DNA from 4 places in the Bacillus sp. FAU18 genome. Region 1 is predicted to be linked to each of the others. Evidence: riboswitches for the same ligand, from Rfam matches in the RefSeq annotation. Region 1 holds a riboswitch; each other region holds the start of a gene.
The links. A riboswitch is a leader RNA that binds a small molecule or an ion and turns the genes downstream of it on or off. The one in region 1 is predicted to bind thiamine pyrophosphate.
Positions count from the first base shown of each region.

Region 1 (5,947 bases):
ACTAGATATCGATTAATAGAGATAACTATTTTATAATAATTATAAAATAATATTGACTTTTTACTTAGAGATGATATTATGTTCTTATAAATTCCAAGAGGTGATAACATGAGTTCAAATAAACTGACAACTAGCTGGGGCGCTCCGGTTGGAGATAATCAAAACTCAATGACTGCCGGTTCTCGCGGACCAACTTTAATTCAAGATGTACATTTACTCGAAAAATTGGCCCATTTCAACCGAGAACGTGTTCCTGAACGTGTTGTTCACGCCAAAGGAGCAGGCGCACACGGATATTTTGAAGTGACAAACGACGTAACAAAATACACGAAAGCCGCTTTCCTTTCTGAAGTCGGCAAACGCACACCGTTGTTCATCCGTTTCTCAACAGTTGCCGGTGAACTTGGCTCTGCTGACACAGTTCGCGATCCGCGCGGATTTGCTGTTAAATTTTATACTGAAGAAGGAAACTACGACATCGTCGGCAACAATACGCCTGTATTCTTTATCCGCGATGCGATTAAGTTCCCTGATTTCATCCATACACAAAAAAGAGATCCAAAAACACACCTGAAAAACCCTACGGCTGTATGGGATTTCTGGTCACTTTCACCAGAGTCACTTCACCAAGTGACAATCCTGATGTCTGACCGCGGAATTCCTGCAACACTTCGCCACATGCACGGCTTCGGAAGCCATACATTCAAATGGACAAATGCCGATGGCGAAGGCGTATGGATTAAATATCACTTTAAAACGGAACAAGGCGTGAAAAACCTTGATGTCAATACGGCAGCAAAAATTGCCGGTGAAAACCCTGATTACCATACAGAAGACCTTTTCAATGCAATCGAAAACGGTGATTATCCTGCATGGAAACTATATGTGCAAATCATGCCTTTAGAAGATGCAAACACGTACCGTTTCGATCCGTTTGATGTCACAAAAGTTTGGTCTCAGAAAGACTATCCGTTAATCGAGGTCGGACGCATGGTTCTAGACAGAAATCCGGAAAACTACTTTGCAGAGGTAGAACAAGCGACATTTTCACCTGGAACACTCGTGCCCGGTATTGATGTTTCACCGGATAAAATGCTTCAAGGCCGACTGTTTGCTTATCATGATGCACACCGCTACCGTGTCGGTGCAAACCATCAAGCGTTGCCAATCAACCGCGCACGCAACAAAGTAAACAATTATCAGCGTGATGGACAAATGCGCTTTGACGATAACGGCGGCGGATCTGTGTATTACGAGCCTAACAGCTTCGGCGGTCCAAAAGAGTCACCTGAGGATAAGCAAGCAGCATATCCGGTACAAGGTATCGCTGACAGCGTAAGCTACGATCACAACGATCACTACACTCAAGCCGGTGATCTGTATCGTTTAATGAGTGAAGATGAACGTACCCGCCTTGTTGAAAATATCGTTAATGCTATGAAGCCGGTAGAAAAAGAAGAAATCAAGCTGCGCCAAATCGAGCACTTCTACAAAGCGGATCCTGAATACGGAAAACGCGTGGCAGAAGGCCTTGGATTGCCGATTAAAAAAGATGCTTAATGTAGAAATGCAAAAACCCGCTGTAATCAGCGGGTTTTTTTATATTTAGTTACACATTGCGTATGCTTCTCATCAATCTTCATATAAATTTCTTCCATTAGCTCCGCGCTGTTTATAATCTCTCGTTTGTTTTTTTCAATCAGCAGCTCAAGCGGCAAAATCTGATTCCCGTAGGTTTTTCGCTTCCTGAATCGTTTTCTCCCCTTTTCTTTTTTGACTCCCATCAATAATCCCTCCTTTTTCATACAAAAAAGGCCCTTATCTAAACGATAAGAGCCTTCGGTGTTCCGATCAGCGCGATAAATTTGAAAAATTTGTACTGACCATGTTAATTCATACAATACCGACCTGTCAACTATTTTTTTGAGAGTGTTGACACTGTATCAGATTGCATCCCCGCTTTTTCCTTATACACTCTTTTCCCCTAACGCATAAGCTAGAGAAACTAGAATACGAGAGAAAGAGAGGTGGGAGTGTGGAAAAGACAAAATTGACCGGACGTATCGTAACACGGGATGATCCGGACTATCGAAAGAAACGATGGGAGACTACGTAAATTGGCCAGATATCGAAATCAGAAACTGGCCAAGAACATATTACGGCGAAAACGTTGAACGACTCCGCCGTGTCAAAACGAAATATGATCCAGAAAATGTTTTCCGCTTTGAACAGAGTATTCCGCCGCTTCGACGCTCTCTGTTTTTCTAAAAAAAAATGAAGATGGAGCATTCTCCATCTTCATCTTTTTTATTGATATAAATTGCTTCCCGTATCGACAAACTCTTTTGCTTTTTCTTTTAATCCTTTATTTATGGCTTCTGCTTCACTGAGATCGTTTTTCTTCGCATAATCCCGAATATCCTGTGAAATTCTCATGCTGCAAAATTTCGGACCGCACATGGAACAAAAGTGAGCGGTTTTTGCTCCTTCAGCAGGCAAGGTTTCATCATGGTATTCAAGCGCTCTCTCTGGATCAAGAGATAGATTAAACTGATCCCGCCAACGGAATTCAAAACGGGCTTTCGATAACGCATCATCCCGGATTTGCGCCCCAGGATGCCCTTTTGCAAGGTCTGCAGCGTGCGCAGCAATCTTATATGTAATGACTCCTTCACGAACATCATCACGGTTTGGCAGCCCTAAATGCTCCTTCGGCGTTACATAACAAAGCATTGCTGTCCCGTACCAACCGATCATCGCCGCTCCGATCGCTGAAGTAATATGGTCATATCCCGGGGCAATATCCGTTGTCAGCGGCCCCAATGTGTAAAAAGGCGCTTCTTTACAAATGTCCATTTGTTTATCGACGTTCTCTTTGATTTTATGCATCGGAACATGTCCAGGCCCCTCAATCATCACCTGAACATCATGCTTCCAGGCAATTTGCGTCAGCTCTCCAAGCGTCTCTAATTCAGCAAACTGCGCTTCGTCATTGGCATCAGCAATTGATCCGGGACGCAAACCATCCCCAAGAGAGAAAGCAATATCATACGTTTTCATAATCTCACATATTTCTTCAAAATGTGTGTATAAAAAGCTTTCTTGATGATGAGCCAGACACCACTGCGCCATAATCGCTCCCCCGCGTGACACAATACCAGTTGTCCGTTTGGCAGTCAGCGGTACATACCTAAGCAAAACACCCGCGTGAATCGTAAAATAATCCACTCCCTGCTCTGCCTGCTCGATTAGCGTATCACGATAAATCTCCCACGTTAAATCCTCCGCTACGCCGTTTACTTTTTCAAGCGCCTGATAAATCGGAACAGTTCCCACAGGCACGGGGCAATTGCGGATAATCCATTCACGCGTCGTATGAATATCTTTTCCGGTAGAGAGATCCATCATTGTATCTGCTCCCCAGCGGATGGCCCACGTCATTTTTTCCACTTCTTCTTCAATGGATGACGTAACCGCTGAATTCCCGATATTTGCATTAATCTTCACATGAAAATTCCGGCCGATAATCATTGGCTCACTTTCAGGGTGATTAATGTTTGAAGGAATAATCGCCCGGCCGCTGGCTACCTCGTCTCTGACGAATTCAGGAGACACATGCTCACGAATGGCGATAAATTCCATCTCAGGTGTAATGATCCCCTTTTTTGCATAGTGCATTTGAGTAACATTTTGACCTGCCTTCGCCCTCAGCGGTTTCCGCTTTAATCCTGGGTAGCTTACGTTTGGATTTGCTTTTTTATAACCGTTATCTTCTGGTTTTATAGCCCGACCTTCATACTCTTCCACGTCACCGCGCTCTGTGATCCATTTTTGGCGGAGCGGCTTTAATCCTTCTTGAATATTAATGGTTACTCCAGGGTCCGTATACGGTCCGCTTGTATCATAGACACGCACAGGCGCGTTTTCCTCTTCGCCGAACGATCCCGTCGTCGGACTCAATAGGATCTCCCTCATCGGCACTTGGATGTCCGAAGAAGAACCCTCCACGTATACCTTCTTGCTACCTGAAAAACTTGACATAATGGAAATGTTGGCTTGCTGCACTGAATTGTTTTGCATTACTTTTCCTTCCCCTCTCTACGTTTGAAAGGACAAAATCAAGCCCATAACCAGCACAAAAAACCGGATTCATATAAATGAACCCGGTTACAGTCAGAAAGAAACATATTATTGCCCAGCACGACAATAACAAAAACTATTCCTCTACTTCCCCACGCTGGTACGAACCAGATCAGGTCCAAAGGGTTAAGAAGCTTACCTTCCCTCTCAGCCCGAAAGCGGGCACCCCCAGTAACTATTGATTTCGCCCTCATCTTAACATAAAACCAATCTGAAAAAAAGAGGAATATAGAAAATATTCAGCTAATTCATCCCAAATATTTGACCGGCAACGGGATTTCAGATACTTCATGTTCCCCCATTATCACCCGATATGCCTTTGCACCCGCTCTTGAACTCACGGTTTGAAACAGCTGATCATTTATGAAATGGAGAGCAGCCCCATCATCCGCTGCATAGCCACTGCATAAGAACTTGTTAGATATCAACTGGTGGTATGCCGGTCTCCGATCCTTTTCCCCGTCATAATGGGGACAAAAGCTCCCTTGCAAAAAACCTAAACTTTTCAAACCTGTCAGCGGTCCGGCTGAATCTGTCACCCCTTCTTCAAACCAGCAGATCGCACCGGCACTTAATCCAGCTAGGACCACACCGTTCTTCCATGCTTCCCTGAGAATATGGTCCAGCCCCACTCTTTCCATAACACAAGTAAATTCCGCGTATTTCCCCCGCCAACATAAATCACGTCCATTTCCATAACAAAAGAAGCTAAATCTGTTGATGGCGGCTTAAACAAAGATAAATGAGACGGCACACAATCCAGTGTTTGAAATGCATGATAAAACCGCTGAATATAGTTTTGGGAATCTCCGCTCGCCGTCGGCAAAAAACAAATACGAGGCTGCTCTCGTTTTGATTGATTGAGGATATATTGATCGAGGGACAAATTATCCGGCTCCATCGAAAAACCCCCGCCCCCCATCGCAATAATCTGCTTCATCATCACACCCCCCAACAAATTTGTTGCTTATTATAGCATTTTGTATAGAAGCAAGAAACAAAGCCAAATACTTTCTTATCAGGAGCTGCTAAAAAAACAAAGGAGGTGGTTTCCCATTGAACAAAGTCTTTGCCCCAAAGATATTCTTGATTTGTTAACAACAATAAAAACCAGCATTAACAAATACACTGTCGCAATAACAGAAGCCGAAAATCCCCACATCAGAAGAGCGTTGCATGATCAATTAGATACAGCCATTCATCTCCAAGATGAACTGTCAGATTTTCTGTTAGAAAAGGGGTGGCTCGGGTGAGCAATTTCAAATCGATTCGCTTTTATCTTACAGCAAAGACCACCAAAAGAGACGGGATCTCAAAGATGAGATGCCGTCTCTTTTTTATTGCTCCACTCTTCTTAAAGCCTCGTTTACCGTTTCTTTTATAAACGCGTCTTCACCGCTTAATCGGTCTAAACTGAGATCGCCGTTTCTCAGCCTTTCGGAAATATTGTTTATATCTTCCTCTACTGTGATTTGCAGCTCACCAGCCAAAAACATTCTGTGTAATTCATCTGCAACCAAACTTTCTTTATTCACTTCCATCCACTCCTTTATTTTCAATATTATTCTTAGTCTGTCCCTAGGCCGAGACGAATAATAGGAAAAAAGTATGAATTAAACGAATCTTTTTTCCTCCTTCTTACGTATATCTGTTGAGAAAAAAGAAAAAGGGGAAGATCTAACATGTCATTTTTTAAAAAGCTTGCGGCAAGTGCCGGAATTGGAGCTGCAAAAGTAGATACAATTTTAGAAAAAGACGCATATTTTCCAGGAGAAGAAGTACGGGGAACGGTACATGTCAAAGGCGG
Region 1 is NZ_JBVYHZ010000003.1:230,783-236,729, reverse strand. It holds gene katA (catalase KatA) at 109-1,560, shown strand; gene senS (transcriptional regulator SenS) at 1,587-1,784, opposite strand; partial or broken gene AC0OMU_RS01435 (BBE domain-containing protein) at 2,080-2,268, shown strand; gene thiC (phosphomethylpyrimidine synthase ThiC) at 2,308-4,080, opposite strand; TPP riboswitch at 4,213-4,320, opposite strand; partial or broken gene AC0OMU_RS01425 (Type 1 glutamine amidotransferase-like domain-containing protein) at 4,389-5,083, opposite strand; gene AC0OMU_RS01420 (spore coat protein) at 5,121-5,393, shown strand; gene AC0OMU_RS01415 (hypothetical protein) at 5,478-5,681, opposite strand; gene spo0M (sporulation control protein Spo0M) at 5,823-5,947, shown strand, end outside.

Region 2 (5,947 bases), 280 kb from region 1:
CCATCATGATTGCATGATTAAGCCGAGAAACGAAGTTGACTTTCAAGTGACGATTGACCATTTAACCCTTCTCCATAAAGATGTAAAGTCGATCCGCTGCCAGGTTGCATCCGAAAAAGTGCGGTTTGCGAGATTCCGTCCGTTTCCATTTTGGAAAAGAGTCCAGGATTCGTTTATTGGAAAAGGTGAATAGAAAGAGGACATATCGTGGAGCATTTTTTTATCAGAAAGAACATTACTTCCGCTGAGGACGGGATGACTGTAAAAGAATATGCCGGTGAACTGGGAATTTCGAAACGTCTGCTGACCGATATTAAGTTTGGCGGGGGAGACCTGCTGATCAACGGTGAGCATGTGACGGTTAAATACGTTTTGAAAGAGGGAGATCTTCTTATCGTGAAGTTTCCTGAGGAACAGGTGAGCGAGACGCTGCTGGCAGAGCCTGTTCCGCTCGATATCCTTTATGAGGATGAACATGTGCTTGTGATAAACAAGCAGCCGTATGTGTCATCAATCCCTTCGAGAGAGCATCCCTCCGGCAGCATTGCCAATGGAATTATTGATCATTATCAAACAACCGGAGTGAGGGCGACAGTACATCTTGTCACCCGGCTAGACCGGGATACATCAGGTGTCATGCTTGTTGCCAAGCATCGATTTGCCCACTCCATTTTATCGTCTGCGCAAAAAAACGGCCTTGTGAAACGCCGGTATGCGGCAGTGGTTCACGGGCGGATGGCGCAGATGGAGGGAACAGTCGATGCTCCGATTGGCAGACATCCTGACAGTATTATTGAACGGACGGTAACGCCAGATGGCCAGAAGGCTGTTACTCATTTTTACGTCACATGTGCAAATGACGACATGACCTCGGTGGCATTGCAGCTTGAGACTGGACGAACCCATCAAATTCGTGTTCATATGAGCTATCTTGGGCACCCGTTGTGCGGCGATACACTGTACGGCGGTACGAGACAGGAAATTGGCCGGCAGGCTCTGCACAGCGAGCATCTTTCGTTTATCCATCCGCTGACACAGGAGAACATGACGTTTCATGCTCCATTGCCTCAGGACATGAGAAAACTGATAAAAGGAGAGAATCATTGATTCTCTCCTTTTTTATATGGGGCGAAATCTTGATTCGTCGTAGGGCAGGGAGCTTGGAACAGAGACGGTTTCTATTTCTGGAAAGCGAAAGCCTGTCAGTTGATTTCCGAACACGCAGCCTGTATCAATGTTTATGGTGCGATTGACCTTCCGAGGCTCTTTCACAGGTGTATGACCGTATACCACCCAAGCCTTTCCATTATAGGCTGCCGCCCAATCACGTCTGACGGGTCTGCCGTCCGGATATGTTTCACCCGTCACGTCACCGTAAAGCACAAAGTCCTTCACTCTGCGGGTATATTTGCCGATATCGTCAGCTCTTATGCCAGCATGGGCGACAACTAATTCTCCATTATGTAAGATGTCGTAAAGCGGCGCTGTTTCGTACAGCTTCATAAACTGTTCACTGACTGCTTTTCTCTCATCTTTGGAAAGTTCCTCAAGCTCTGCCGCTGTTGTTTCGAGACCATGCATCACTTTTACCGGATTTCCTTTTAAGTAACGATATAATTTATTGCAATGGTTTCCCGGGACATAACGTACAGCGCCTTTTTCGTAAGCGCCTGCTACAAATCGGATGACCTCTATCGATTTAGGCCCTCTGTCAGTTAAATCTCCGGCAAAAACAAGCACCCTGCCTTCTTCGTGGACAGGTACTCCATTTTTGATTGTATAGCCAAGCTTCTGGATTAATGCAGTCATTTCGTCATAGCAGCCATGAATATCGCTGATGATATCGTAAGCCATGCGGTATCCTCCTTACCGATTGTTTTATTTATTATGAAGCAAAGTGTTGTGAGTCATCACAAGCTTTTATGTGCAAATTATAGAAGAATCATTTTCTAAACAGGATTAAGACCATATTACTTTATTTTTCATCATCACCCTTGTTAAAATCGCGTTATGTTTTTTAAAAATGAGGTTTTGTTCTTTGAGTGAGAACTGGCATAACCCTGATCTAAAGAAGGAGGTTCTTATTATGGCGCATACATCTGTCGCATCTTTAGTTGTTGTACTTATCGTTGCATTTTTGACACCCATCCTTTTGCATCGGTTTAAACTCAGCATCCCGGTTGTTGTTGCTGAAATCATTATGGGGCTGATTATTGGGAAAAGCGGCCTTAATTTAGTTGTGGAGGGTGACACCTGGCTCCAGACACTTTCTATGCTCGGATTTATCTTTTTAATGTTTTTAAGCGGGCTTGAAATTGATTTTTCATCGTTTGAGAAAGGGAAGAAAAAGCAGTTCCTGCCGAATGGCAAGGAAGCGCCGAATACGTTTGCTGCGGCATCTATTATTTTTGTCGGCATTTTTATTTTATCATTGCTCTTGTCCTATGGGTTCGTCTTGGCTGGATTTATCCAAAATGCTTTTTTAATGACCCTGATTATTTCAACGATATCGTTAGGCGTTGTCGTTCCAACATTAAAAGAAGAACGGATCATGAATTCAAATATCGGGCAGATTATTTTGCTTGTTGCTGTTATTGCTGATTTGGCCACGATGATTCTTCTTGCTGTTTTTTCTTCTTTATACGGAGAGGACAGCGGAAACATGTGGCTCCTGATGATTCTGTTTGCGGCCGGAGTGGTGCTTTACTTTTTCGGCCGGGTCTTCAAACATCGCTCTTTTGTTCAATCCATGTCAAAAGGGACGATCCAGATCGGGACGCGTGCCATTTTTACGTTAATCATTGTACTCGTTGCCCTGTCTGAATCACTTGGGGCGGAAAATATTCTCGGCGCTTTCTTAGCGGGGGTTCTTGTTTCCCTGCTTTCGCCAAACAAAGAACTTGTTCAGCAGCTGGACTCATTCGGTTATGGGTTCTTAATACCGATTTTCTTTGTGATGGTCGGTGTGAAGCTTGATATTTGGACTCTTTTCCAGGATAAAACAATTTTAATCATGATTCCGCTCCTGCTGCTGGCGCTGTTAGTCAGCAAAATCATTCCTGTCATGTACTTAAAGAAGTGGTATGATAACCGAACCATTTTCGCGTCTGGTTTCTTGCTGACATCAACGCTTTCGCTCGTGATTGCTGCTGCAACAATCGGCCAGCAGCTTCACGTGATCAGTGCAAATATGTCAGGAGCGCTAATTTTAGTAGCCGTCATTGCAAGTATTTTTACGCCGATCTGTTTTAAAAAATTATACAAACGGGAAGAGCAGCCGGAGGAGAAAAAGACGATTACGTTCATCGGCGCCAATCAAATGACTTTGCCTGTTACACTCGAATTGCCAGAGGAAGAGTATGACGTGCGTGTTGTACACGTCTACCAAGAGAATGCGGAGGAAAAGCTGTCAGAATCAGTGTTTGCTGTTGAAACAATTTCTGACTATGAACACGAGACGCTTGAATCACTCGGCATTTTTGAAACGGATATCCTCGTTGTGGCGACAGGAAATGAAGATATGAATGCAGACATTGCATTACTTGCAAAAGAAAAAGGCACAGAAAGAGTCATTGCAAGCGTAGGATCACCGGAGCATGAAGCAGCTCTGAAGGAGCAGGGAATCAGCATCTTTTCTATTCTGCTGTCGACAAAAACGCTGCTTCGCGCACTGATAGAAGCGCCTGGCGTCATGAAGCTGCTCACGAACCAAGAGTCTTCGCTGTATCAAATTAATATGGAGAACAGTAAATATGATGGTGTCATTTTACGGGAATTCCCTTTAACAGGTGACGTCATCTTTGTCAGGATTTTCAGAGGTGTGGACAGCATCGTTCCTCATGGGGATACTAGGCTGAAACTGGGAGATCGCTTAATTGTCACCGGATCTCGGGGATACGTAACGGATCTTAAGAAAACATTGGAAGGATAAATCTTGACCAAATAAGGATTCGTGTTAATATAGAGGTGCAGAACAATTCAATATGTATTCGTTTAACCACTAGGGGTGTCCTTCATAAGGGCTGAGATAAAAGTGTGACTTTTAGACCCTCATAACTTGAACAGGTTCAGACCTGCGTAGGGAAGTGGAGCGGTATTTGTGTTATTTTACTATGCCAATTCCAAACCACTTTTCCTTGCGGGAAAGTGGTTTTTTTATTTTCAGAGGGGGAATGATTTGTGAAGTTTTCAGAAGAATGCCGCAGCGCAGCCGCAGAATGGTGGGAGGGGAGCTTTGTCCATCCGTTCGTTCAAGGAATCGGTGACGGAACGCTTCCGATTGACCGTTTTAAATACTACGTACTTCAGGATTCCTATTACTTAACGCATTTTGCAAAGGTGCAGTCATTTGGCGCAGCTTATGCGAAGGACCTTTTTACAACGGGGAGGATGGCAAGCCATGCCCAAGGTACATATGAGGCGGAAATGGCGCTTCATCGCGAGTTTGCCGAGCTGTTGGAAATCAGCGAGGAAGAGCGTAAGGCGTTTAAGCCGTCTCCTACGGCGTACTCTTATACATCCCATATGTACCGTTCGGTTTTGAGTGGGAATTTCGCTGAAATCTTAGCGGCCTTGCTGCCATGCTACTGGCTCTATTACGAGGTTGGTGAGAAATTGCTGCATTGCGATCCTGGGCATCCGATTTATCAAAAGTGGATTGGGACGTACGGCGGTGACTGGTTTAGACAACAGGTTGAGGAGCAAATCAACCGCTTTGATGAGCTGGCGGAAAACAGCACGGAGGAAGTGCGTGCCAAGATGAAAGAGAATTTTGTCATCTCCAGCTTCTATGAATATCAATTTTGGGGAATGGCCTATCAAAAAGAAGGCTGGTCGGAGCGCGGCATAAAAGAGGTGGAGGAATGTGGAGCTTCACGCCATAACGGATAACTGCAAGCCGGTAGAAGAGCTAGCGAGAACCATCATTTCGATTCAGAATGAAGTTGATTTTATTCACATTCGGGAACGCTCAAAATCGGCGGCAGATATTCTGAAACTGCTCGAGCTTATTTTTGAAGGCGGTATAGATAAACGAAAACTGGTGATGAACGGGCGCGTGGATATTGCGCTTTTCTCTACTATTCACCGCGTGCAGCTGCCAAGCGGCAGCTTTTCACCGAAGCAGGTCAGAGCCAGATTTCCACACCTTCATATCGGGAGGTCGGTGCATTCACTGGAGGAAGCGGTTCAAGCAGAAAAGGAAGACGCGGACTACGTGCTGTTCGGCCATGTGTTTGAAACGGATTGCAAAAAGGGTCTTGAAGGCAGAGGAGTATCTTTGCTGTCAGATATCAAACAGCGGATTTCCATCCCGGTTATAGCCATCGGGGGGATGACGCCGGACAGGTTAAGAGACGTAAAACAAGCAGGGGCAGACGGCATTGCTGTTATGTCAGGAATTTTCTCTTCCGCTGAGCCCTTGGAAGCAGCCAGACGATATTCCCGCAAGCTAAAGGAGATGCGCTATGAAAAGGCATTATGAAGCAGTGGTGATTGGAGGCGGAATTATCGGTTCCGCGATTGCTTATCATTTGGCAAAGGAAAACAAAAGCACCGCATTGTTTGAAAGCGGAACAATGGGCGGCAGAACGACAAGTGCCGCTGCCGGAATGCTGGGCGCCCATGCCGAATGCGAGGAACGTGACGCGTTTTTTGATTTCGCCATGCACAGCCAGCGTCTGTACAAAGGTCTTGGAGAAGAGCTTTATGCATTATCTGGTGTGGATATCAGGCAGCATAACGGCGGTATGTTTAAGCTTGCATTTTCTGAAGAAGATGTGCTGCAGCTGAGACAGATGGACGATTTGGACTCTGTCAGCTGGTATTCAAAAGAAGAGGTGTTAGAAAAAGAGCCGTATGCGTCTGGTGACATCTTTGGTGCATCTTTTATTCAGGATGATGTGCATGTGGAGCCTTATTTTGTTTGCAAGGCATATGTGAAAGCAGC
Region 2 is NZ_JBVYHZ010000003.1:515,117-521,063, forward strand. It holds gene AC0OMU_RS02905 (NAD kinase) at 1-193, shown strand, start outside; gene AC0OMU_RS02910 (RluA family pseudouridine synthase) at 208-1,107, shown strand; gene prpE (bis(5'-nucleosyl)-tetraphosphatase PrpE) at 1,120-1,854, opposite strand; gene AC0OMU_RS02920 (monovalent cation:proton antiporter family protein) at 2,087-3,931, shown strand; TPP riboswitch at 3,993-4,101, shown strand; gene tenA (thiaminase II) at 4,180-4,890, shown strand; gene tenI (thiazole tautomerase TenI) at 4,865-5,482, shown strand; gene thiO (glycine oxidase ThiO) at 5,466-5,947, shown strand, end outside.
Region 2: another riboswitch for thiamine pyrophosphate. It lies ahead of tenA (thiaminase II); the one in region 1 lies ahead of thiC (phosphomethylpyrimidine synthase ThiC).

Region 3 (5,947 bases), 430 kb from region 1:
TTTTTTCAATGGGATTCCGGCCGCCAGTAGAACGCCCGCAACGATGATGATATAAAAACATGCCGGAGTGTAAGGGTTGTAAATAAACGACAGCATGACGACACAACAAAAAACCGCCGCCGCTTTCACAGTCGGATTAATGAGATGTAACGGCTGCTTCATCACGCACCTCCTCTTGATATGCCATCCATTCATATAGAAGGGGAAGGGTGAGCTTTGCTTTTTGGACAAGCCCTGTTTCTTGAGAAAACAACTGCGCTGGAGATCCGTCAAAGGCCAGGCCCGTATCGTGAAGCACAAGCACGCTGTCAGCATACGAAGAGACTAGCTCCATATCGTGTGTAATTATAAGGACAGCGGTTCCCTCTGCCTTGATACGCTGAATCATTTCCATGCATTCAGCCGCTGTGCGGGCGTCCTGGCCAAAGGTTGGTTCGTCTAATAATAAAACCTTTACGTCATGCATGAGCATAGTAGCAACGCTCAGTCGCCGTTTTTGCCCTTGGCTGATCGCAAACGGATGATGATCAGCCAAATGCGCAAGACCAAAACGCTGCAGCAGGTGTTGCGCTTTTTTCTCAGTTTCAGCATTTGCTTTCTGGCCGAACAGAAGCTCGTCATACACCGTATCGGTGACGAATTGATGCTCAGGGTTTTGAAAAACAAATCCCATCCGTTTACGCAATTCTTTTTCTTTATATTTCTGCAGCGGCTGGTCATTAAGAAGGATTTTGCCGCTTTGCGGTTTCATGAGACGGGCCAAAACTGATAGGAGCGTCGATTTTCCAGTTCCGTTCGGACCGACAAGCGCCGTTAAAGAACCTTCGCGCAACGAAAAGCTGATGTCTTTGAAAATCGCCTGCGGTCCTCTCGCGAACGAAAGGCTGCTGACTTCAAGCACACTCTCCCCAGAAGGGGCTTTCTTCTTTTTGGCATGCCCGGCAGGAATAGGCTCTTTGAACAGCATCTCTTTTGATAAAGTAAACGGCATACTCAGCTTTTCCTGCAGATGACAGACCTTTGGAATGGCGATGCCCAATTTCTTTAGTGTCTCCGCTTCATGCTGAAATAGATTTTTCGTCAGGCCATCCAGCGCCTTTTTGCCTGATTTGTCGAGCACGATCGTTCTCTCAATCCAAGGCGCCCATTCATCAAGCTGGTGCTCAATGACGAGGAGGCTGAAACCTTTTTCCCGCTGAAGATCTTTCATCAGATGAACGAACTCCCGTGCTGAGAAAGGGTCTAAAAGAGAGGTCGGCTCATCTAAAATAATAAGCTCAGGCTCCATCGCCAAAATACAGGCGAGAGCCACTTTCTGCTTTTGTCCTCCTGAAAGGGTTGAGATCGTTTTTTCTTTTAAATGGGTAATGCGTAATTTTTCTAATACGGCGTTGATTTTCTCTGTCATTGCTTCTTTTGGAACTTGCAGATTTTCCAGCCCGAACGCTATTTCGTCCTCCACCGTCAGCATGCAGAACTGCTGATCAGGATCCTGAAAAACGACCCCGGCATGCTGAGCAATCGTTTCGGAGGTTTCAGCATCTGTGACCGGCTTTTGAAATAGAAATGCATGTCCGGACTGAATGCCGTCGCAAGCCTCCGGATATAGACCGTTTAAACAAAGGGCGAGCGAGCTTTTACCGCATCCGCTCGGTCCTAATAATAAAACACATTCTCCTTTTTGAAGCTCAAACGAAATGTCTTGAAAAACCGGTTTCTCGTCTTCTTCATAAGAGAAGCTGAGCTGCTCAACCGTCAGAAGCTCATCAAAGGCTTGCATGTTCTGACGCCCGCTTCCGTTTCTTTTTCAGTTCCTTTCCGAGTGCCATTCCGTTTAACACACCTGTATAAGCGAGAGAGTCGCTGACAGCTTTTCCGAGAAGCCCCGCCAAAAGCGCGCCGGAAATGAGGCGGATCACAAGCATAATGAGCAGATAACCTGGTGAATAGGCTGCATAGCCAGAAACAAAGAGATCATAGATAAAGCTGGCTACTGAAGACCCCATACCGGCCAGCATAAGGACAGGGAGAGAGTATGCTTTCCAGCGTGTTGCAAGAAACACAGCCTCAGCCCCGAGTCCTTGAACAATGCCAATGACGATGACCATCGGGCCAGACGGATTTCCCAGCAGGCACTCAACGAGAGCGGCAATGATTTCAGAAACGAGCGCCGCACCCGGTTTTCGAATCATGTACGCGGCGATCACAGAAACGATAAACCAAATGCCGTAAATCGGTTCATAGGCGATTGCCCCAAACATACCTGCAAGCACGTTTCCGAAATGTGTAAATAATAAATAAACAACGGCAAATACGATACTGATAACCGACATGATGACAATTTCTTTTACTTTCCAGCTTTTCATGTTATCCCTGCTTTCTGTTTTTTCTTGATGGACTGTTAGCCGAAAGATTCACAGTCATGGTGATGTGGTTTGTTTGCTGCTCGGCCATGCGGAAAACGGCTTCCAATGTGCTGAATACGTCATGCGCATCCCCGTCAAGCTCGCTCGCGTAATGGACACCCTGTACGAAAGTGCCTTGGGCTTTTGCAATGTCGACAGCCTTCATAATCAATCCCATATAATCCGGCTCGTTCATTGGATAAAGGGCAAATTGGCACGGCGCTTCCGCCTTCAAGCCTTGGACAGCATCTTCATTGACACGCTTATCACCTTTGGAAAGATATGTATCCCCCTGTGTGTCACCCGGGCATCCAATGGAAAACGTGCCGTTCATGACGATGTGTTGTTCGCTGTTTGCTGCATGAAGGTAAATGGCTTTTGCAGCATCGAATACATGATCAATCGATCCGCGTAACACCGTGCTGATATGGTCGGTTTTCGTCCAAACCTTGGATGTATCTGTTTTTTTCAGCGCAGACTTGATCACACTGATAAAATCATCCGTCATCGGATATAAAGAGAAGCGAAAACCGGCGATTCTGCTTGTACCGCAAATATGCTCCATTTCTCCGACCTCCTGTTTTTTTGGTAAAATAAAAAACTGCATATCCTAAGGGAATATGCAGTCATAGATCGATTAAGCGCACAAAAAAATACACCATTCGGTCAACCTGCACTTCCCCACGCTGGTATTATCCAGATCGGGTCATAAGGGATCAAAGCGCGTTTCTTTCGCGCTTTATCTCAGCCAAAACAGCACCCCTAGTGCTTTCCGTATACAATTTTTTATTTTGACATCATAATAGATGATAAGAATCATTTTGTAAACAACGAAATCATTTTTTTCATATAGGGACGGGAGAGGATGATCAAATTTGGAAAAAGGACACATATTAATTGTGGAAGATGAAGAAAAAATCGCCAGGGTTCTACAGCTTGAATTGGAATATGAAGGATACAGCGTCACCATCAAACACAATGGCACAGAAGGTCTGGATGCGGCAGCGGAAGGCGGGTATTCCTTGGTGCTTCTTGATGTCATGCTTCCGGGGCTTAGCGGACTGGAAGTGCTGCGCCGCTTGAGAAAAACGGATCCGCAGACACCGGTCATATTATTAACGGCGCGAGACAGTATTCCTGATAAGGTAACAGGTCTGGATATCGGTGCGAATGACTATGTCACCAAGCCGTTTGAAATCGAGGAATTGCTTGCGAGAATCAGGGCGGCGCTGCGACAAAATGGAACAAAAACGGAAGATATCGGCACCTTTCTTACATATGACGATTTGCGGGTGAACGAAAAAACCCGTGAAGTGAGACGCGGAGACAAAGAGGTGGAATTAACGCCGCGGGAATTTGATTTACTCGTCTATATGCTAAAGCATCCGCAGCAAGTGCTGACACGGGAGCAAATTCTAAGCTCGGTATGGGGATTTGATTATATCGGTGATACAAATGTCGTGGACGTCTACATAAGATACATCAGAAAAAAACTGGACTATCCTTACGAAAAACAGCTGATCCATACGATTCGCGGGGTCGGCTATGCCATTAAGGGGTAAACGATGAAGCTGAAGACCAAGATTCATCTATACACATCAATATCACTGTTGATTTTATTAATTTTGGTTCATACCGCAGTATATCTCATTTTTTCGTCTGCGCTGACATCAAAGGATGCGGCCCGGCTTGCTGATGAGACGGATAACATTGCCGAAGCGCTGCGTGCCGCTGAAACAGAAGGAGTGGCTTTGCAGGATATGCTGCAGGCCTATCTTCCGGCAAATGGCATGGTGCGTGTAGTGAATGGTGATCAAAAAGCCGTTATGACGATCACAAAAGAAAAAGCCTATAAAGATTTTCCTCTCTCTTTTCATAGCGGAGAAACGGCAGATGTGAGGAAACATGACGGCAAGCTGTTTGCCGAGGCTGCTGTTCCGGTGATTTGGACCGATGGACAAGTGGTGTCTCTTCAGCTGGTTGAAAGACTGGAGAACACAGAAGAGAGTCTGTTTCTGTTGAAAATCATCTTAATCGCTGCAAGTGCTGCTGTCTGCATTGCTTCTTTTTTTGCCGGCAGCTTGCTAGCCCGCCGAATCATCAATCCGATCAGACGATTAATGATCACAATGAAAGACATACAGCGAGACAAAGAATTTAAAACGATTTCTTTAGAAGGACAGTCCAACGATGAATTGTATCAAATGGGGCTGACATTTAATGAAATGGCAATGATGCTGAAGGAGCACTATGATAAACAGCAGCAATTTGTTCAAGATGCTTCACACGAATTGAAAACCCCGCTCACTATTATAGAAAGCTACAGCAGCCTGATGAAGCGGTGGGGGGCAAAAAAGCCGGAGGTGCTTGAGGAGTCGATAGAAGCCATTCACTCAGAAGCGGTGCATATGAAAAAACTGACCAATCAGCTTTTGGCGCTGGCCAAAAGCCATCAAGGACTCGAGCTTGATCTGAAAACAATCGATCTGATTGGAGCGACGCGCGCGGTTATGCAAACGCTCCAGTCCGTTTATCAGCGTGACATATTGCTTGAAACAGATAAAGAGAGCCTGCTTGTAAAGGCTGATGAAGAACGCATCAAGCAGCTGTTGACCATTTTGCTTGATAATGCAATCAAGTATAGTGAAAAGCCTATTGAGATGTCAGCCGGAACGAGGAATGGACGGCCGTTTCTATCAGTGAGGGATGAAGGCATCGGAATACCTGATGAGCATATCCCGCATTTGTTCGAACGGTTCTACCGGGCAGATGAGGCACGAAACAGAAAAACAGGCGGAACGGGTTTAGGCCTTTCCATTGCCAAGCAAATCGCTGATGAGCATGGCATTGAGCTGTCTGTCAAAAGCAAGCCGGGACAAGGAACAGCTGTCACCATGCAATTCAGCGAACAGAATGGGGGAGGCCGATGACGAAAACAATAAAAACAGTATCTTTTGCTGCAGCAGCCATTTTAGTTGTCATCATCTGTACGTTTCTCATCATTCGGCAAACCCATGAGAACATACTGTCAAAGGAGACTGTCGTAAAAAAAGTCGAAGCCTCCTATGAAGGCAAGGTCACGAAAGCAAAACAATCAAAGGATAAAAAAACATATGATATAACCCTTGAAAATCCAAAGGGAACTTACTTTGTAAAAGCAGATGCAATATCGGCTGACATTCTTTCAATGAATAGAGTAAAAGCAGTGAATCCATCTGCCATGACAGAAAAAGAAGCTGAGCATCTTGCGCTTGAGCGGGTGCCGGGAACGATCAAAAAACAAACACGGCAAAGTCAAGTTGCCACTTATACCATACAAAAAGAAGACGGGAAAACATACGAAGTGAAGGTAGACATGCAGGCAAAAACAGTCTTGTCTGCCGATCAAATCAGCAGCAAAGATCAACAAAAAACGCCGATTACGAAAAAAGAAGCCAAAACAATTGCAGAGCGAAAAACGGGCGGAACAGCGGATGACGTAGATCTCGAAGAAAGTGAGGGCACTCTCATCTTTGAAGTGGACGTTGATCTTCCTGATAATA
Region 3 is NZ_JBVYHZ010000003.1:665,368-671,314, forward strand. It holds gene thiX (HMP/thiamine ABC transporter permease ThiX) at 1-162, opposite strand, end outside; gene AC0OMU_RS03790 (ABC transporter ATP-binding protein) at 137-1,780, opposite strand; gene AC0OMU_RS03795 (ECF transporter S component) at 1,767-2,366, opposite strand; gene thiU (HMP/thiamine ABC transporter substrate-binding protein ThiU) at 2,368-2,970, opposite strand; TPP riboswitch at 3,067-3,179, opposite strand; gene ykoG (two-component system response regulator YkoG) at 3,281-3,967, shown strand; gene ykoH (two-component system sensor histidine kinase YkoH) at 3,971-5,335, shown strand; gene AC0OMU_RS03815 (PepSY domain-containing protein) at 5,332-5,947, shown strand, end outside.
Region 3: another riboswitch for thiamine pyrophosphate. It lies ahead of thiU (HMP/thiamine ABC transporter substrate-binding protein ThiU); the one in region 1 lies ahead of thiC (phosphomethylpyrimidine synthase ThiC).

Region 4 (5,947 bases), on a different contig from region 1:
TGCAACGAAATCGCTTTAAAAATGGGAGTGCCGAGGATTTTGCCGGAATGGCTCGGGGCGAATGTGGCAGTCAGCGGTATGCCAGATCTTACTTCATTAAAAGAAGGAAGCCGGATTATTTTTCCGAGTGGAGCGGCTCTGCTGTGTGAGGGCGAAAATGATCCGTGTATCCAGCCGGGAGAAGTGATTCAGTCTTATTATCCGGACCAACCGAAGCTGGCGCCGGCTTTCGTCCGCCACGCACTGGGCATTAGAGGGATTGTCTGTATTGTGGAGAGACCTGGTGCTGTTTACACAGGCGATGAAATAGAAGTTCATTCCTATCAGCGAAAAGTCAAACGAAAAGCAGAAAGGGTCTGATGAAATCAGGCCCTTTCTATCTTTTCTTTAATTTCTTTTATTTGGCTGAGATGCCGTTTTTCATGATGGCCGATAAAATCGATCCACTGTCTGACAGTCAGCTCTTGAAACACAGGATGCGGAAGCACTCTTTCAAAATCTTCTTCTGTCAGAGAGGCAATCGCAGCAGTCAGCTGCTCTCTTACCACATCAAGCTCACGTTTCATTTGGTTGCCTGAAATAAAATCATGCGCAGGCTCAAGATGACTCGGGGCTTTCCGTTTATTATTTCTGTCCTGTGCTACCTCAAGCGGTTTTTCTTCAATTTCTTTAATCGGAGCGTCCTTTACACGTTCCTTCAACATTTTTTGTGCGGTCATATCGATTTTTTTCAAATGGTCAAGAACTTCCCGTATGCTCCATTCTTCAGCAGAAGGCTTTTGGTTCAGCTTTTCGTCAGAAAGTCCTTTCAATTCGTTCCACGTTTCTAATCTGGCTTCATTAAAGATACTCATCATATCTCCTCCTAAAATGACATTACCATATATATAAGCAATTATCATTTATAAAGCACTTCAAATGGGTTATTTGTCTTAAAATTTTGAAACTTTTCCCGTGGTGTCTCGTATAAATGGTAACGGCAGCCGTTCATCAATGCATTGATGAAGAAAGGATGAGGAAATTGGAGTTATTTGGAGTACCTATACAAACAATTTATCTTTATACGCTTATTATTGCGGGCAGCCTTACGCTGTTATTTCTGTTTTTCGGAGATGTATTTGCAGGGCTGCCGGAAGGCATTCCGTTTCTTAATCCGACATTAGTGCTCTCATTTTTCACATGTTTTTCAGCGGGCGGATATATAGGTGAACTCGTATTGCCTCTGTCAAGCTTGCTGATTGCGCTTTTATCTTGCATCCTTTCAATCATGCTGGTGGTATTGCTTCACATCTTTGTACTGGTACCATTATCATCTGCAGAAGAATCATTGGCATATAGAGAAGATGATCTCAGAGGAAGACTCGGTAAAGTGATTACAGCTGTTCCGGTTGACGGGTTTGGTGAAGTGGTCATAGAAGGGATAGGAGGCACCATTTCAAAGTCAGCGGTCAGTTTTGATAATCAGCAGATCAGTTACGGGACAACGGTGTTAGTCGTAGATATTAACAACGGAGTTCTTTCGGTTACTCCGCATGAACCCATTTAACATAAAAGGAGGAATTTGATATGACAATGCCGATTATAATGATCATCGGAGTTGTATTCTTTTTATTAATTGCACTAATAGCTGTGTTTATTACGAAGTATCGTACAGCAGGGCCTGATGAAGCGTTAATTGTAACAGGGAGCTATCTGGGGAATAAAAATGTTCATGTCGATGAAGGCGGCAACCGTATTAAAATCGTCCGCGGCGGAGGAACCTTTGTCCTTCCCGTCTTCCAGCAGGCAGAGCCGCTAAGCTTATTATCAAGCAAACTCGATGTTTCGACACCTGAAGTCTATACAGAACAAGGAGTGCCAGTAATGGCCGATGGAACTGCGATTATTAAAATCGGCGGTTCTATAGGAGAAATCGCTACAGCGGCCGAACAATTTTTAGGGAAATCAAAAGACGACCGTGAGCAGGAAGCGCGGGAGGTTTTAGAAGGCCACCTTCGTTCCATTCTCGGCTCAATGACAGTAGAAGAAATCTATAAAAACAGAGAAAAATTCTCTCAAGAGGTGCAGCGTGTCGCTTCACAGGATCTCGCGAAAATGGGGCTTGTAATCGTCTCGTTTACCATTAAAGATGTTCGTGATAAAAACGGTTATCTTGAATCATTAGGGAAACCGAGAATTGCCCAAGTAAAACGCGATGCTGATATCGCAACAGCAGAGGCTGATAAAGAAACACGAATTAAGCGGGCAGAAGCCGATAAAGACGCAAAAAAATCAGAACTTGAACGGGCGACGGAAATCGCTGAAGCTGAAAAACTCAATCAGCTCAAAATGGCTGAATTCCGCAGAGAACAAGATACGGCAAAAGCGAATGCCGACCAAGCATATGATTTAGAGACTGCCAGAGCACGCCAGCAAGTCACAGAGCAGGAAATGCAGGTTAAAATTATCGAACGCCAAAAACAAATAGAACTAGAAGAAAAAGAAATTCTTCGCCGTGAACGTCAATACGACTCAGAGGTAAAGAAAAAAGCCGATGCAGACCGTTATTCTGTTGAGCAGTCCGCAGCAGCAGAGAAAGCCAAACAGCTCGCGGAAGCCGATGCCAAGAAGTACAGTATTGAAGCAATGGCAAAGGCTGAGGCGGAAAAAGTAAGAATTGACGGGCTAGCAAAAGCAGAAGCGGAAAAAGCGAAAGGAGAGACAGAGGCAGAGGTTATCCGCCTGAAAGGTCTTGCAGAAGCGGAAGCAAAAGAGAAAATTGCGGCTGCCTTTGAACAGTACGGGCAGGCGGCGATTTTCGATATGATTGTCAAAATGCTTCCGGAATACGCGAAACAAGCAGCGGCACCTCTTTCAAATATTGATAAAATCACCGTTGTCGATACAGGAGGAAGCGGTGAATCAAGCGGAGCAAACAAAGTAACCAGCTATGCGACGAACTTAATGTCAAGTCTGCAAGAAAGTTTAAAAGCATCCTCAGGAATTGATGTAAAAGAAATGCTTGAGAACTTTTCAGGAAAAGGAAACGTAAAACAAAGCATTAATGAATTAACAAATGAAATCAAAGAAGCCAAAACGATCCAAAAATCAGAGTAAGGAAAGGGCAGAACCGTATGGTAACTGTACGTGAAGCGAAGTTAGAGGATATAAAGGACATTGCAAAAGTGCATGTAGACAGCTGGAGGACAACATACCACGAAATTATCCCGATTGATTATTTAAACAGCCTGAACTATAAGGAATTTGAAGACAAATGGAAAAGTCGCTCGTTAAAGGGAGTATTTGTTGCTCAGGACGAAATGGGTTCAGTATTCGGCTTTGCTTCATTTGGACCTATTCGATCTGAACAAGAAGGCTATGACGGCGAGTTATACGCTATTTATCTTGTGGAAGAGCGCCAGCGGCAAGGTGCAGGCAGGGCGCTCTTAGCAAAAGGAGCGGAGTTTTTGCTTCAACATGGTTTTTCAAGTATGTTTGTTTGGGTTATTGAGCAGAATCCCTCGATTATATTTTATCAGGCCTATTCACCTGAAAGAGTAGCGGAGGACAACTTTGAAATTGACGGAGTAAGACTGAAAGAAGTAGGTCTTGGCTGGCCGGATCTTTCAGCTTTAAAAACACTTCTTAACAGATAACGAACAATCCCCCAGCGGAATTCGCTGGGGGATTGTCACTTTTACGCTTTGTCACTTTTAAGCAAACGGGGTGCTGTCATAAATAATAAACATAGGACAATTGCACAAATAATGAATGAAGGAACCATGTAAGTCGCATTATAAGTTAAAGAATAAATCCATACCGGCGTTCCTTTTGGAGCAAAGCTGCCGAAAAACACAGCTCCTGAAATGACATGCGCGGCATAGCGCAGCAAACTGCCGATGAAAACTGCGCTGACCACTGAAACAATCAATTTCCCTTTTGTTTTTGATACAGCGGCTTTACGGACAGAAGAAGCGAAACAGCCGCTTATGCCGATTGCTGCGAAAGCGACAATGTAATCTAACAATAGCTGTACAGGATGTTGAGCAAACAAGTTTCCGATTGCTATTTGTACTAGACCTGTCAACAAACCTGTAGTAAGACCTGCTTTGACACCCCAGCGAAACGAAATTAAAAAGATCGGAATCATCATGATGGAGACCGAGCCTCCTTGAGGCATGCTAAGAAACATTCCTGAGACAATGTCTAAAATAACGGCTGCTGCTGTCATAATGGCAATTTCAATAAGGCGAACCAGTTGCTTAGATTGATTCATATCTATCTCCTTCCATTGACAGACAACCAAAAGGACAACAAAAAAGCAGCACGCGGAAGGATGAGAAAAGTTCCACGCACTGCTTTACGATCTGCAATTCATTTGACTTTGCCACATCCCTACGCCAGCGTTAACTAACAGGTTCAAAGGGTCAGAACGAAACCGCTCACTCTCAGCTTTAATGCTCCCCTTGTGGTCATCAGTATTTAGTTCGTTTCTACTATACAAGAAAACAAAAAAAACAACAAGATCACATGACTGATGTATATGTTCTTTTAAGAAAGTTATATGATACACACGCTTTAGAAATCATGGCGAGGATTATAGTTTATTTGTTTTATAGATTTTTTAAAAAAACTATTGCAATAAATAAATACAGGTGTTATATTATTAAACGTCGCTGATGCACAGCGGACACAAACTAGATGCTTCAAAACAACTTGAAAAAAGTTGTTGACAAAAAAGAAGCTGAATGTTATATTAGTAAAGCTGCTTCATTGAGAAGTAACGAAATGATCTTTGAAAACTAAACAAGATAAAACGTACCTGTTAATTCATTTTTATAAATCGCACAGCGATGTGCGTAGTCAGTCAAACTAGGACCTGCACGACGCAGGTCACACAGGTGTCGCCGCAGGATGCGGTGAACTTAACCTGTGATCCATTTATCGGAGAGTTTGATCCTGGCTCAGGACGAACGCTGGCGGCGTGCCTAATACATGCAAGTCGAGCGGACAGATGGGAGCTTGCTCCCTGATGTTAGCGGCGGACGGGTGAGTAACACGTGGGTAACCTGCCTGTAAGACTGGGATAACTCCGGGAAACCGGGGCTAATACCGGATGCTTGTTTGAACCGCATGGTTCAAACATAAAAGGTGGCTTCGGCTACCACTTACAGATGGACCCGCGGCGCATTAGCTAGTTGGTGAGGTAACGGCTCACCAAGGCGACGATGCGTAGCCGACCTGAGAGGGTGATCGGCCACACTGGGACTGAGACACGGCCCAGACTCCTACGGGAGGCAGCAGTAGGGAATCTTCCGCAATGGACGAAAGTCTGACGGAGCAACGCCGCGTGAGTGATGAAGGTTTTCGGATCGTAAAGCTCTGTTGTTAGGGAAGAACAAGTACCGTTCAAATAGGGCGGTACCTTGACGGTACCTAACCAGAAAGCCACGGCTAACTACGTGCCAGCAGCCGCGGTAATACGTAGGTGGCAAGCGTTGTCCGGAATTATTGGGCGTAAAGGGCTCGCAGGCGGTTTCTTAAGTCTGATGTGAAAGCCCCCGGCTCAACCGGGGAGGGTCATTGGAAACTGGGGAACTTGAGTGCAGAAGAGGAGAGTGGAATTCCACGTGTAGCGGTGAAATGCGTAGAGATGTGGAGGAACACCAGTGGCGAAGGCGACTCTCTGGTCTGTAACTGACGCTGAGGAGCGAAAGCGTGGGGAGCGAACAGGATTAGATACCCTGGTAGTCCACGCCGTAAACGATGAGTGCTAAGTGTTAGGGGGTTTCCGCCCCTTAGTGCTGCAGCTAACGCATTAAGCACTCCGCCTGGGGAGTACGGTCGCAAGACTGAAACTCAAAGGAATTGACGGGGGCCCGCACAAGCGGTGGAGCATGTGGTTTAATTCGAAGCAACGCGAAGAACCTTACCAGGTCTTGACATCCTCTGGCAATCCTAGAGATAG
Region 4 is NZ_JBVYHZ010000004.1:989,547-995,493, reverse strand. It holds gene AC0OMU_RS16225 (MOSC domain-containing protein) at 1-360, shown strand, start outside; gene AC0OMU_RS16220 (DinB family protein) at 366-854, opposite strand; gene AC0OMU_RS16215 (NfeD family membrane protein) at 1,022-1,546, shown strand; gene floT (flotillin lipid rafts scaffold protein FloT) at 1,567-3,096, shown strand; gene AC0OMU_RS16205 (N-acetyltransferase family protein) at 3,114-3,635, shown strand; gene thiT (energy-coupled thiamine transporter ThiT) at 3,677-4,255, opposite strand; TPP riboswitch at 4,355-4,456, opposite strand; rRNA gene AC0OMU_RS16195 (16S ribosomal RNA) at 4,921-5,947, shown strand, end outside.
Region 4: another riboswitch for thiamine pyrophosphate. It lies ahead of thiT (energy-coupled thiamine transporter ThiT); the one in region 1 lies ahead of thiC (phosphomethylpyrimidine synthase ThiC).